3 regions of the Anaerococcoides asporogena genome follow, and region 2 is predicted to be linked to each of the others. Evidence: riboswitches for the same ligand, from Rfam matches in the RefSeq annotation. Region 2 holds a riboswitch; each other region holds the start of a gene.

The links. Region 2 has a riboswitch for lysine ahead of lysA (diaminopimelate decarboxylase). Riboswitches for the same ligand answer to the same signal wherever they lie in the genome.
Region 1: linked by a shared signal. The riboswitch ahead of P6M73_RS00415 (transporter substrate-binding domain-containing protein) and the one ahead of lysA (diaminopimelate decarboxylase) in region 2 are both predicted to bind lysine.
Region 3: linked by a shared signal. The riboswitch ahead of kal (3-aminobutyryl-CoA ammonia lyase) and the one ahead of lysA (diaminopimelate decarboxylase) in region 2 are both predicted to bind lysine.

Annotation. Positions count from the first base shown of each region.
Region 1 covers NZ_CP120965.1:69,808-73,912, forward strand. The annotation lists gene P6M73_RS00390 (SEC-C metal-binding domain-containing protein) at 1-257, shown strand, start outside; gene P6M73_RS00395 (23S rRNA (pseudouridine(1915)-N(3))-methyltransferase RlmH) at 265-723, shown strand; gene P6M73_RS00400 (23S rRNA (pseudouridine(1915)-N(3))-methyltransferase RlmH) at 1,059-1,433, opposite strand; gene P6M73_RS00405 (hypothetical protein) at 1,574-1,780, shown strand; gene P6M73_RS00410 (hypothetical protein) at 1,873-2,019, shown strand; lysine riboswitch at 2,091-2,258, shown strand; gene P6M73_RS00415 (transporter substrate-binding domain-containing protein) at 2,333-3,241, shown strand; gene P6M73_RS00420 (amino acid ABC transporter permease) at 3,253-3,987, shown strand; gene P6M73_RS00425 (amino acid ABC transporter ATP-binding protein) at 3,987-4,105, shown strand, end outside.
Region 2 covers NZ_CP120965.1:800,876-804,980, reverse strand. The annotation lists gene P6M73_RS03870 (EamA family transporter) at 1-286, opposite strand, end outside; gene P6M73_RS03865 (hypothetical protein) at 689-1,315, shown strand; lysine riboswitch at 1,748-1,891, shown strand; gene lysA (diaminopimelate decarboxylase) at 2,017-3,324, shown strand; gene P6M73_RS03855 (aspartate kinase) at 3,321-4,105, shown strand, end outside.
Region 3 covers NZ_CP120965.1:969,185-973,289, forward strand. The annotation lists gene P6M73_RS04585 (enoyl-CoA hydratase/isomerase family protein) at 1-24, shown strand, start outside; gene P6M73_RS04590 (3-hydroxyacyl-CoA dehydrogenase NAD-binding domain-containing protein) at 26-865, shown strand; lysine riboswitch at 915-1,084, shown strand; gene kal (3-aminobutyryl-CoA ammonia lyase) at 1,235-1,618, shown strand; gene kce (3-keto-5-aminohexanoate cleavage enzyme) at 1,620-2,441, shown strand; gene kdd (L-erythro-3,5-diaminohexanoate dehydrogenase) at 2,442-3,473, shown strand; gene kamA (lysine 2,3-aminomutase) at 3,473-4,105, shown strand, end outside.

The DNA.
Region 1 (4,105 bases), 730 kb from region 2:
GCCAGGTTCAGCTCGACATCGATCTGGAAAAGCTGTATTTCAACATGCTCGATGCCAAAGCGGAGTACCTCTTCAAGCTGCCCCAGTGGGACGGCATTTTCTCCGATGAAAAGAGAAAAGAAATCCGCAGAGCCTACAACGAGACGAAAATCGTGCGTAATGACAGCAAAATCGGACGCAACGATCCCTGTCCGTGCGGCTCAGGCAAAAAATACAAAAAATGTCACGGGGCCAAAGCCAACGGCGAAGAGGCCTAGTTGACCGATGGAACTCCATCTGATCTGCCTTGGCACGCTGAAGGAAGATTATCTGAAGAAAGCCCAGGAGCAATTCCTGGGCTTTCTTTCGAAGAAACCGGGCATTGCCTCCTGCCGCCTCATCGAACTGAAGGAAGAAGCCCTGCCCGAAACGGCCTCCCCGCTGCAGATTGCTCAGGCCCTGCAGGCGGAAGCACAGCGGATCCGCGAGAAAATACCGCCCCGGGCCCGGCTGATTTGCCTGGATATCGATGGAAAACCGGCCAGTTCCCAGTTTTTTTCCGGACTGAAGCAGGATCTGGAAGCCTCCGGCCAGACCCATCTGGTTCTCTTAATCGGCGGTTCCCACGGCATCGATCCCTCACTCAAAGCCGAATCCCGTCACCGGATCTCCTTTTCCCGCCTGACCTATCCCCATCAGCTGTTCCGAATCGCCCTGCTGGATGCTCTCCATCGCTTCCTTTGATGGAATGAGCGGAACCTATGGCAATCAAGCGATTGAGCAATTAGTCCAAATACCAGGAACCCAAGCTCGCAACACGCCGGTTATGCAGTGAAACCCTGAAACCCGTAGCCCCAAAACCCATTCAGCCAGGATCACATCATAAAACAAAACGGGAACGGATCGTCGGATGACGGTCCGTTCCTTTGCCTGCTGTCTGTCTTGCCTTCTTACCGACCGGGGAGATTACAGGTCACAGGTAGTTCGGGAGAGGCGGATAATCTGCATCCCCAGAGGCATGGCGCTGCATCATCCCGGATCTAGCCTGCGGTCAAAGCCGTTTATGACGCAGGGAGGATCTATTTATGGTAGGGTTCCCCGCTGCTGATCTTGAATGCCCGGTAGATCTGTTCCAGGATCAGGATCGACTCGATGTCCGGGGACAGGGGCAGGGATACCAGCTGTACGTCGGGCGGGCTTCCTGCCGGCGGAGAGCCCAGAACCAGATGGAGTTCACTGGCGCTCTGAAGCTGACGGGCAAACAGCTCTGCCAGACCGGGGCTGTCAATGGACTTGCCTGCGGGGTGGAAATAGATGGCTTCCGGTGGGGCTGCTTCCGGTTTCCGGAAGCGAACCGCGGCAATTCGGGACAGTCGTTTCATATATTCAGCCTGAGCGGAGCGGGTCAGCTCACTTTTTTTTGAATTGGTCTCATAGAGGTAGATTTTAATCACGGGAAGGTTCTCCCTATTTTGGTTTTTCTTCTCTTATATTATAATCGGAAGAAATGAAATGTGCAGAGGACCCTTCCGGTAAGATGCCACAGGGTCATTGCTGCACACGATGATTTTTTAGATGACTGGAGGAACCCCCAATGGATTCGAATCATTTTGCCATTTCCCAGGTGCAGGCAGTCCTGTCGGATTTTCACGAGGAACTGTATCAGCTGGAAGAAGAGTATCTCAAACGGTTTGGCGTTTACCCCACCATGCCGGATTTATCCGGAGAAACTCTGGATTATTATGTAGCGCGCATTCGGCAATGTCTGCTGCAGAATCAGATGATGGAAGATCTGGAATAAAATACAAAGATCGCAGGAGTTGAAAATGTGCGGCGCCACCGCGGTGCGAAGCGGGACTGCCGGTCGGAAAATGTATTGTGCCCGCAGGGAAAATGCAAAAAATAGAAAAAGACCGATTTTTCGGTTTTTTAAGGAAAATGCCAGACAATATTTTGCATTTGCTTTTTGAAAACGAAGCATATTTAGAATTGAAGAAAAAAAGTCCTCTTCAGGGCCACGTTGACGAAGAAAATGAATGAATAAATATGCAGTATTGATGAATTAACAGTTGACATTCCGACTGGCTGTGTTAAACTTGAAAAAAAATAAGATGAAGTTTAGAGGTAGCGGTGCAAATTAGTATCTGGGGGAGCCGGCAGGCAATGAATCCAGGGAAAGGTAACCATCGCCGAACATAAGAGACAGGGCACTGGTCTTATGTGGGGTTGCAGGAAAGACCTGCAACACTCCTTTCGAATGAAAGGGCGCTAGATTTGATTTACGTAACAACGAGATCGTCTGGCACGGTCTCTTATTTTTTTTTAATAAATACAGTCCAAGGAGACGATGAACATGACAAAGAAAATCTCAGCACTTTTGATGACCGGCCTGATGCTGATCACCGGCTGTGCCACACCGGCACCTTCCACCACCGCCGCACCTTCCACGACTCAGGCACAGACCACCACCGCTTCCGGTACTCAGGGCCAGACAACTTCCGCCCCGGCAACGACCACGGCCCAGAAAGCCCCCCTGGTTGTCGGCATGGAAGCCAATTATGCCCCGTATAACTGGAATCAGCCGACGGATGCCAATGGCGCCGTCAAGATTGACGGAACGGCCGGCTATGCCGGAGGCTTTGATGTGGAAGTGGCCAAGGAACTGGCCGCAGTACTGGGACGGGATCTCGTCATCAAGCAGATTGCCTGGGAAGGATTAATCCCGGCGCTTCAGAACGGAGCGATTGATCTCATCATCGCCGGCATGAGCGAAACCCCGGAGCGTCTGGAATCCGTTGATTTCACCGATCCCTACTATGATTCCCGGTTCGTCATGCTGGTCAAGAAAGGCAGCCCCTATGAAAGCGCCACGGCTCTGGCTGATTTCTCCGGCGCCAAGATTGTCGGACAGAAGGGCACCAATTATGACCGGGTGATCCCGCAGATTCCAGAAGTTAAGCATGAGACTCCCCTGGGAACCGTTCCGCTTATCATCCACGCCATTGCCAGCGGCGTTGCCGACGGCACAGTTCTGGACAAGCCGGTCGGTATCTCCGTCACATTAGCCAACCCGGATCTGGCCATGGTGGAGTTTACACCCGAAAACGGCTTCCAGCCGCTCCCGGGAATCCCGACTGCCTGTTCCATCGCTCTGGCCAAGGGCAATGAAGAACTCAAGACTCAGATCAATGAGTACCTGGCTTCCTTTACCAATGACAAGCGCGACGCCCTGATGGAAACTGCCGTCAAGAATCAGCCATAAGGAGAATATAAATGGGACAAACAATCCAAAAGTTGTTTACCCAATACCAGAGCCTGTATCTGCAGGGCATCCAGACGACCCTCCTGGTTGCCCTCACCGGCACCATTTTTGGACTGGTATTGGGATTTGTCCTGTCTGGGATGCGGCTGATCCGCATCACAGACAAGGACCCGCTGGTGATGAGACTGATCAAGCGGCTGCTGCGCTTTTTCAGCGCTGCCTACATTGAATTCGTCCGGGGAACGCCCATGATGGTTCAGGGTGTGTTCCTCTACAACTATTTTTACAGGATCCTGCAGTGGACTCCAACCGTTGCGGCCGTTATCATCGTTTCATTCAACACCGCTGCCTACATGGCGGAGATCATCCGGTCCGGCATCCAGTCGGTGGATTCGGGGCAGCGGGAAGCCGCTCTGACCATCGGTATGTCGGAGAGCCAGGCCTTCCGCCTGATCATACTGCCCCAGGCCATCAAGAATGCGTTCCCCTCCATCGGCAATGAGTTTGTCGTCAATATCAAGGATACCTCTGTTCTGAACGTCATCGGACTGACGGAGCTGTTCTTCCAGGGGATGTCCGTCGCCGGCACAACCTATAAGTTTACGGAATCCATGATGATCATCGCCATCATCTACTTTGCCCTGACCTTCCTGGTCACCCGGGTTCTGATGCTGATTGAGAAGAGGCTCGATATGCCGGTTCAGGCATTGCAAAGCCAGACGGTGCCCATAGGAGAAGTGAAATAATGAACCAGATTGAACTGAAAAACATCCATAAATATTTTGACGGCCGGGAGATTATCAAAGGCGTCGATCTGACGGTGCAAAAGGGTGAGATCCTCACCTTCATCGGTCCATCCGGCGG
Region 2 (4,105 bases):
AAGCAATGCCGGCCGGCATCCCGATCTGTATGGCGTAAAACAGGAAGCCAAACTGCGCAATGCCCATAAAGAAACCATACCTGAAAAGATACTGCCACGGCAGATTGGGTCGTTTAATCCACAGGCAGGCCGGAAAGAAGACCAGCAGAAACCGTACTCCGACCAGAAATAGCGGAGGAAAACCGGACAGGCCGATCTTGATCGCCACAAAATTACAGCCCCATAAAATCACCACAATCAAAATCAGTAAAAAATCCCTCAAACTTAAGCTGCGCTGCTTCATCATCTACCCCCCGGCCGGACTCCGTTTCCGGCTTGTGTCCTGAACTCTTTTGTTCTATTAAACATCATACCACCAGTCGGAACCGGTGGGCCTGGGTCTTTTCAAAGGAAACCCGGCAAATCCAGTAATTTCCCAAATCCAGAAATTTTCGCGAATCCAGAGGATTTCCATATCCAGATATGCCTTTTTTCCCAGATTTCCCAAATCCCTCCTATTCCAGGAAATCTGAATTCCCATAATCGCGAATGTCCGAATTCCGATTCCTGGATTCCTGGATTCTCCTAATAACCAGAATTACTCAAATAACCTGAATTCCCTGAAACTGCGAATTTTCGAATCATTGGAACCAATCTTTTCCTGTTGTATAATGAGGACAGAAAAACCATCAACGAATGGAGTGCTGACATGACTAATACCATCGTCCTGCTTCTGATCAGTTTTCTGGTCCTGCTGGCCGTTCTGGCCGTCGACTATTATTTTTACCGAACCAAAAAAACCATCTACATGACCAATCAGAGTCATGTTAATTTGTATGTCGTTCCCTTCCTGCTCTCCTTTGTCCTGTTCACCATCGCCATCTCCGGCGAAGGCATGACGCCCATCGGACTGACCATGCTGCTGATCTTCCTCGGGGTCTACATCTATATCCTGACCTATGACAAGATCATTCTGATGGGAGCGGATCTGGATGACGTGACCCGCGAACTGGATGAATACCTGAAGGAATCGGGCCGCAGCTTCCGAATCTTCCCCAGCAGTGAGCTGAGCCGCACAGTGGAGATCAACAACTACCGCAATGCCCTGATCATCCGGGACGCCGACAAGTGGATCGAGATCGACAACCATATTCATTATGACGAAGCCTTCGTCGCGGATCTCAATGATCATTTCCGCAAACGGGCCTCCACATTGAAAAAGAAACGGATTGTCCCCAACTTCTTTTTCTATGTCCTGGTCCTCTTCATCATCGGAATCGCCGCCTTCTTCTGCAACTTCTACCTGACCCACGGATCAGTTCCGCTGATGGGATAATCCCTCCGGCAGGTTATCTGGAAGAATAACCGGAAGTATGACCGCAGGTTATCCGGAAGTATGACTGCCGATTGATTGGTCGTATGACTCGGTTCGTCTGCAGATCGTCATTCCTTACTTTGAGTCCGTCACACTGAATAATTATGATATTAATCCTAATAAAATGCAACCCATCATTCGGAACCATTCTCCGATTGGCGGGCTGCATTTTTGTCTTTGAGTCAAATATCCCTCTTCGGAGCTGAATACCTATTGACATTCCTCGTAATCTCCGGATTAATCAACCTGCATATTTCCTGAATCTGAACATCGATTACACGCAGTCTCTTCTCCCCGAAAATTGCAATATTCATAATTATTCATCCAATTCAAGGAAAACCTATTGACACAATTCCAGTAAAAACGTAAACTTGTGCCAATTTAAGAATTCGCTTTGTGAGAAGAGGTTGCGCCATGTTAAGAGTACCGGAAGGGAAAGGGGCTGGCGCCGAAGCATCAGTGCTGGGGGCATGCTGAACAAGCATGTCACTGTTTCCGGATCGTTGCCCAATGGTCCGGAGAAGCGCTTCCACGAGGTCGGGCGATTGCATGGTGTTATTGGATAACCGTGGGCATTCGCTCACGGTTTTTCTATATTTCCGGGATCTTGAACCACCAGAATGAGATCGACAATCTACCAATTTTTTAGAGGAGGCAAACCAATGGACTGGACACAGCGATGGGAACAACACAATGGAGAACTGGTGCTGGGCGGGGTGGAAGCCGGCAAGCTGGCGCGGACCTACGGCACGCCGCTCTATGTCATGGACGAAGGCCGGATGCGTAGCAAAATGCAGGCATACCGCCAGGCCATGACCGGATCCCGGCTGGAGGGCGAAGTACTATATGCCTCCAAGGCATTCCTGTGCCAGGCCATGGTCCGGATCCTGGCGGAGGAAGGCCTGTCGCTGGATGTCGTCTCCGGCGGAGAGCTCTATACGGCACTGTCCGCCGGCTTCGATGCTTCTCGGATCTACTTTCACGGCAACAACAAGTCGGAGGCGGAGCTGGCTCAGGCGCTGGACGCCGGGGTGGGCTGCATCATTCTCGACAATGAAACCGAGGCCAGCCGGCTGATCCACCTCCTGGAAGGCACCGGACGACGCCAGCGGGTGCTGGTCCGGATCAATCCGGGCATCGAAGCTCATACCCACGAATACATCAGCACGACCCGGAATGATTCGAAATTCGGATTAAGCATGTTCCAGCCGGAAACTGCTCAATTTCTGCGGGAGCTGGCGCATCAGCCCTCCCTGGAACTGGAAGGACTGCACTGCCACATCGGCTCTCAGATCTTTGAAGCAAATTCCTTTGCCTCCGCCGCCGAGGTCATGCTGAACTATCTGGCTGACCTGTCCCGGGCGGGACTTTCCCTCAAGGTTCTGGATCTGGGCGGCGGCTTCGGCGTCCGCTACGTCAGCGGCGACGAGCCCCTGGAACCCGAAGCCTTTCTGCCTCAGCTGCTGGAACTCATCGCCGATGGTCTGGAAGCCCGCGGTCTCCCGCCGGTCCGGATCCTCATCGAGCCGGGACGCTCCATCGTCGCCGAAGCCGGTGTCACCCTCTACACTGTCGGCGGCACCAAAGCCACCTATGGCGGCACCCGCTACGTCTTCGTCGACGGCTCCATGGCCGACCATATCCGAACCGCCCTGTACGGGGCCAGCTACGAGGCCGTCCTGGCCCAGCGGGTTGAGGCCCCGGCAGAATCCGTCTATACGGTAACGGGCAAGGCCTGCGAATCCGGCGACATCCTGATCCTCGGCATCCCCCTCCCTCAGCCGGCTGCCGGCGAACTCCTGGCGGTTTTCAGCACCGGTGCCTACCATTACTCCATGGCATCCAACTACAATCGCCTCCCCCGCCCCGCCGTTGTGCTGGTGCACGAGGGAAAAAGCCGGCTGGCGGTGCGGCGTGAAAGCTATGAAGACCTGATCCGAAACGATGTCGAGGAGGCATATCACGAATGAGAAAAGTACTGAAATTTGGCGGATCCTCGCTGGCGGATCTGGATAAGATGAGGAATGTGGCCCAAAAAGTCCGGGACCGGGCGCTGCAGGGCGAAGAACTGGTGGTGGTGGTCTCCGCCATGGGCAAGACCACCAACCAGCTGATGGCCATGATCGGCGAAGCGTCCCAGGCGCCTTCCAAGCGGGAAGTGGACGTTATGCTCTCCACCGGAGAACAGGTTTCCATCGCCCTGTTAGCCATGATCCTCCAGGAACTGGGCACACCGGCCATCTCGCTGACGGGCTTTCAGGCGGGAATCCTGACGGAAGGCCTGCATACCAAAACCAAGATTCTGGACATTGATACCACGGCCGTGGAACGGCAGCTCGCCTCCGGCAACGTGGTCGTGGTGGCCGGCTTCCAGGGCTACAACGAAGCCGGTGATATTACCACCCTGGGCCGCGGCGGCTCCGATACCACGGCCGTGGCCCTGGCGGCCAAGCTGGGCTGCGGCTGCGAGATCTACACCGACGTCAGCGGAATCTACGGGGTCGATCCCCGCCTCTTTCCCCCAGCCCGCCAGCTGGAGGAAATCACCTGGGAAGAAATGAAAGAAATGGCGTTTCTGGGATCCAAGGTCATGGAACCCCGCTCCGTTGACATCGCACAGCACTTCGGCGTTGAAATCTATGTGGCATCGGCCCACGAGAACATCACCGGCACCTATATCAGAAAGGCAGGAAAATCCATGGAACATCGCAGCATCACCGGTTTATCCGTTCTCGAACACATCATGATGGT
Region 3 (4,105 bases), 170 kb from region 2:
AAACCTGCATTTGGAGGAAAATAGTATGAAAGTTGGAGTCATTGGAATGGGAACCATGGGAGGAGGAATTGCTCAGCAGTTCACCGCCTCCGGATTTGATGTGGTCGTAAAGGGCAGAAGCCAGGCTTCTCTGGATCAGGGCAAAGCTGCCATGGAAAAGCGTCTGGCCCGTTCCGTGGAAAAGGGGAAGCTGTCCGAAGCGGATCGCGACGCTCAGCTCGCTCGTGTCCGCTATGTCAGCGACATTCAGGAGCTGGCTGACTGCGATCTCATCGTGGAATCCATCCGGGAAGACATGGCATCCAAGAAAGAGTTTTTCAGCGCGCTGAACGAACTGGATCTCAAGGACACCATCATCGCGACCAATACCAGTTCCCTGTCCATCACAGAGCTGTCCATGCAGTACCGCTATCCGGAAAAAGTCATCGGCATGCATTTCTTCAATCCCGTCACCGCCATGAAGCTGGTGGAAGTGATCCGCGGCGTAGCCACAACCGATGAAGTCAATGACCGGATCGTGGAGATCTCCGCCCAGCTGGGCAAGACGCCGGTCCAGGTCCAGGAAGCGCCGGGCTTTGTCGTGAACCGCATCCTGATCCCCATGATCAACGAAGCGGTCGGCATCTACGCGGAAGGCATCGCCAGTGCGGCGGACATTGATACCGCCATGAAGCTGGGCGCCAACCATCCCATGGGTCCCCTGGAACTGGGCGACCTGATCGGACTGGATGTCTGCCTCTCCGTCATGGATGTCCTCTATGAGGAATTCGGCGACAGCAAATACCGCGCCCACAGCCTGCTGCGCAAGATGGTGCGCGGAAATCAGCTGGGTCGCAAGACCAAGCGTGGTTTCTACAATTATTAAGGATCTTGTTAAAAAATTATTGAAGAAAAGGTTAACACGGAGTATAATATTTTAGGATAGAGGTGCCAAAACGAGGTACCGGGCTTTCAGGGATGGGATAATCCGAAGTCCGGGAAGGCGTTAAGGCCGAAAGGGTTAATGTGTATCCCCGCATTATTCCTTGGTGGAAAGGCAAAAAGCTTACCACTGTCATGCTCAGCATGAAGCGCTATTCACAAGAAATTGTGAATAGCGCTTTTTGTCGTTTATTCCGCCAACAGAAGATAAAAATTTTCGAGTCGAAAAAACCATACAGAAGAGAAAGTCCGGGGAAGAAACAATTCCAGGTAAGAGAAAAAGAAAAAGAGAACATCAGGAGGGGAAGATTTTATGGAAGAAGTAATGATTCGAATGAGAATGAGTTCTCATGACGCCCACTACGGCGGGAATCTGGTGGACGGTGCCCGCATGCTGGGCCTGTTCGGCGATGTGGCGACGGAGCTGCTGATCCGCCGGGACGGGGACGAAGGACTGTTTGTCGCCTACGACAAAGTGGAATTCAAGGCGCCGGTTTATGCCGGGGACTATATTGAGGCAGTGGGCCGGATTGTGTCCGAGGGCAACAGCTCCCGCAAAATGGAATTCGAGGCCCGCAAGGTCATCGTGGCCAGACCGGAGATTTCGGCCTCGGCAGCGGATTTCCTGGAAGAGCCGGTGGTGGTCTGCATCGCTTCCGGAACCTGCGTCGTGCCCAAGGCCAGCCAGAGGAAATAGCATGGAGAAACTGATTATTACCGCTGCCATCTGCGGCGCGGAAGTGACCAAGGCGCAGAATCCAGCCGTACCCTATACGGTGGCGGAGATTCAGCGGGAAGCCAAATCGGCCTATGACGCCGGCGCTTCCATCATCCACCTCCATGTGCGGCGCGATGACGGAACTCCGACCCAGGACAAGGCCCGGTTTGAGCAATGCATTCAGGCGATCCGGGAAGTCTGTCCCGACGCCATCATTCAGCCTTCCACCGGCGGCGCAGTCGGCATGAGCGACCTGGAGCGGCTCCAGCCCACGGAAATCCCGGGCATCGAGATGGCCACCCTGGACTGCGGCACGCTGAACTTTGGCGGCGATGAAATATTCATCAATACGGAAAACACCATCAAGAACTTCGGCAAAATCCTCATCGAACGGGGCATCAAGCCGGAAATTGAAGTCTTCGACAAGGGTATGGTGGATTACGCCATTCGCTTTGCCAAACAGGGCTACATCAAGCAGCCGATGCACTTTGACTTTGTGCTGGGCGTTCAGATGACCGCGACCGCGCGGGATCTGGCGTTCCTGGTAGACAGCATTCCGGCCGGTTCCACCTGGACCGTTGCCGGCGTCGGCCGCAGCGAGTTCCCCATGGCTGCCTTGGGCATCGTCATGGGCGGTCATGTCCGCGTGGGCTTTGAAGACAATGTCTTCATGGCCAAAGGCGTGCCGGCTCAGTCCAATGGTGAACTGGTCAGCCGCGTGGTAAGAATTGCCCAGGAACTGGGACGTGAAATCGCTACCCCCCGGGAAGCAAGACGAATTTTAGGCTTGGAGGAGAAATAAATGGCACAGGGAAATAAGTACGGCATGCATCGGGTGTTGGAACCCAAAGGGGTTATGCCTCAGACCGCCGTTAAAATAGACAACAACATGGATATCTACGACAATGAGATCCTCATTGACGTCATCGCCTTGAACATCGATTCCGCCAGCTTCACGCAGATCGAAGAAGCATCCGAACACGATACGGCGCGGATCGCTGACATGATCCGCCAGATCGTGGACGAGCGCGGCAAAATGCAGAATCCGGTCACCGGTTCGGGCGGCATGCTCATCGGTACCGTGGAAAAAATAGGCTCGGACCTGGACATCGACCTGAAAGTCGGCGACAAGATCGCGACACTGGTCAGCCTGTCCCTGACCCCGCTGCGCATTGACGAAATCACCAACATCGAACCGGACATCGACCGCGTCACCATCAAGGGCAAGGCCATTCTGTTCGAGTCCGGCATCTACGCCAAGCTGCCCGAAGACATGCCCGAGTCCCTGGCGCTGGCGGCCCTGGATATCGCCGGCGCGCCGGCACAGACCGCCAAGCTGGTCAAACCCGGCGACAGCGTCCTGATCCTGGGAGCAGCCGGCAAGAGCGGACTGATGTGCTGCTATGAGGCCAAGAAGCGGGTCGGACCCACCGGCCGCGTCGTCGGCCTGGATTACGGCGAAGCCGCCCGCGAGAAACTGGAAAGCTACGGCTTCTGCCATGAAGTCATCATCGGCGATGCCACCAAGCCCATCGAAATCCTGGAGAAGGCACTGGCTGCGAACAACGGCCGGGAATACGACCTCTCCATCAACGTGGTAAACGTCCCCAATACAGAAATGTCCAGCATCGTTCCGGTCAAGGACGAAGGCACCGTCTACTTCTTCAGCATGGCCACCAGCTTTACCAAAGCAGCTCTGGGCGCGGAAGGCATCGGCAAGGACATCACCATGATCATCGGCAACGGCTACACCAAGGGCCATGCTGAAATCACTCTGGAAGAACTGAGAGAATCCGAGACCATGAGAAAAATTTTTGAAGGGACGTACAAATAATGAATAATATCGCCGCTGAAAATAGAAAGAAGCTGTTCCCCAATGTATCCGAGGCTGACTGGAACGACTGGCACTGGCAGCTGAAAAACCGCCTGGAATCCATGGACGACCTGCACAAGTTCGTCAACCTGACCGAAACCGAGGAAAAAGGCGTGGCCGAAACCCTGAAGACACTGCGCATGGCGATTACGCCTTACTACCTGACCCTGATCGACTTCAACGATCCCTATGATCCGGTCAGACGGCAGGCAATTCCCCTGGAACTGGAAGTACACCGCTCGAAAGCGGATCTGCTGGATCCTCTCCATGAGGATGAGGATTCACCGGTACCGGGACTGACCCACCGCTATCCGGACCGCGTGCTGTTCCTGGTGACGGACCAGTGCTCCATGTACTGCCGCCACTGCACCCGCCGCCGCTTTGCCGGCCAGCACGACGCCCCGGTGAAGAAGGAACAGATCGACGGCTGCATTGAGTACATCCGCCAGCATCCCGAAGTCCGCGATGTCCTCCTCTCCGGCGGAGACGCGCTCCTGATCCGGGATGAAATGCTCGAGTATATCATCTCCAGCCTTCGCGCCATTGAGCACGTCGAGATTATCCGCATCGGCAGCCGGGTTCCCGTGGTCATG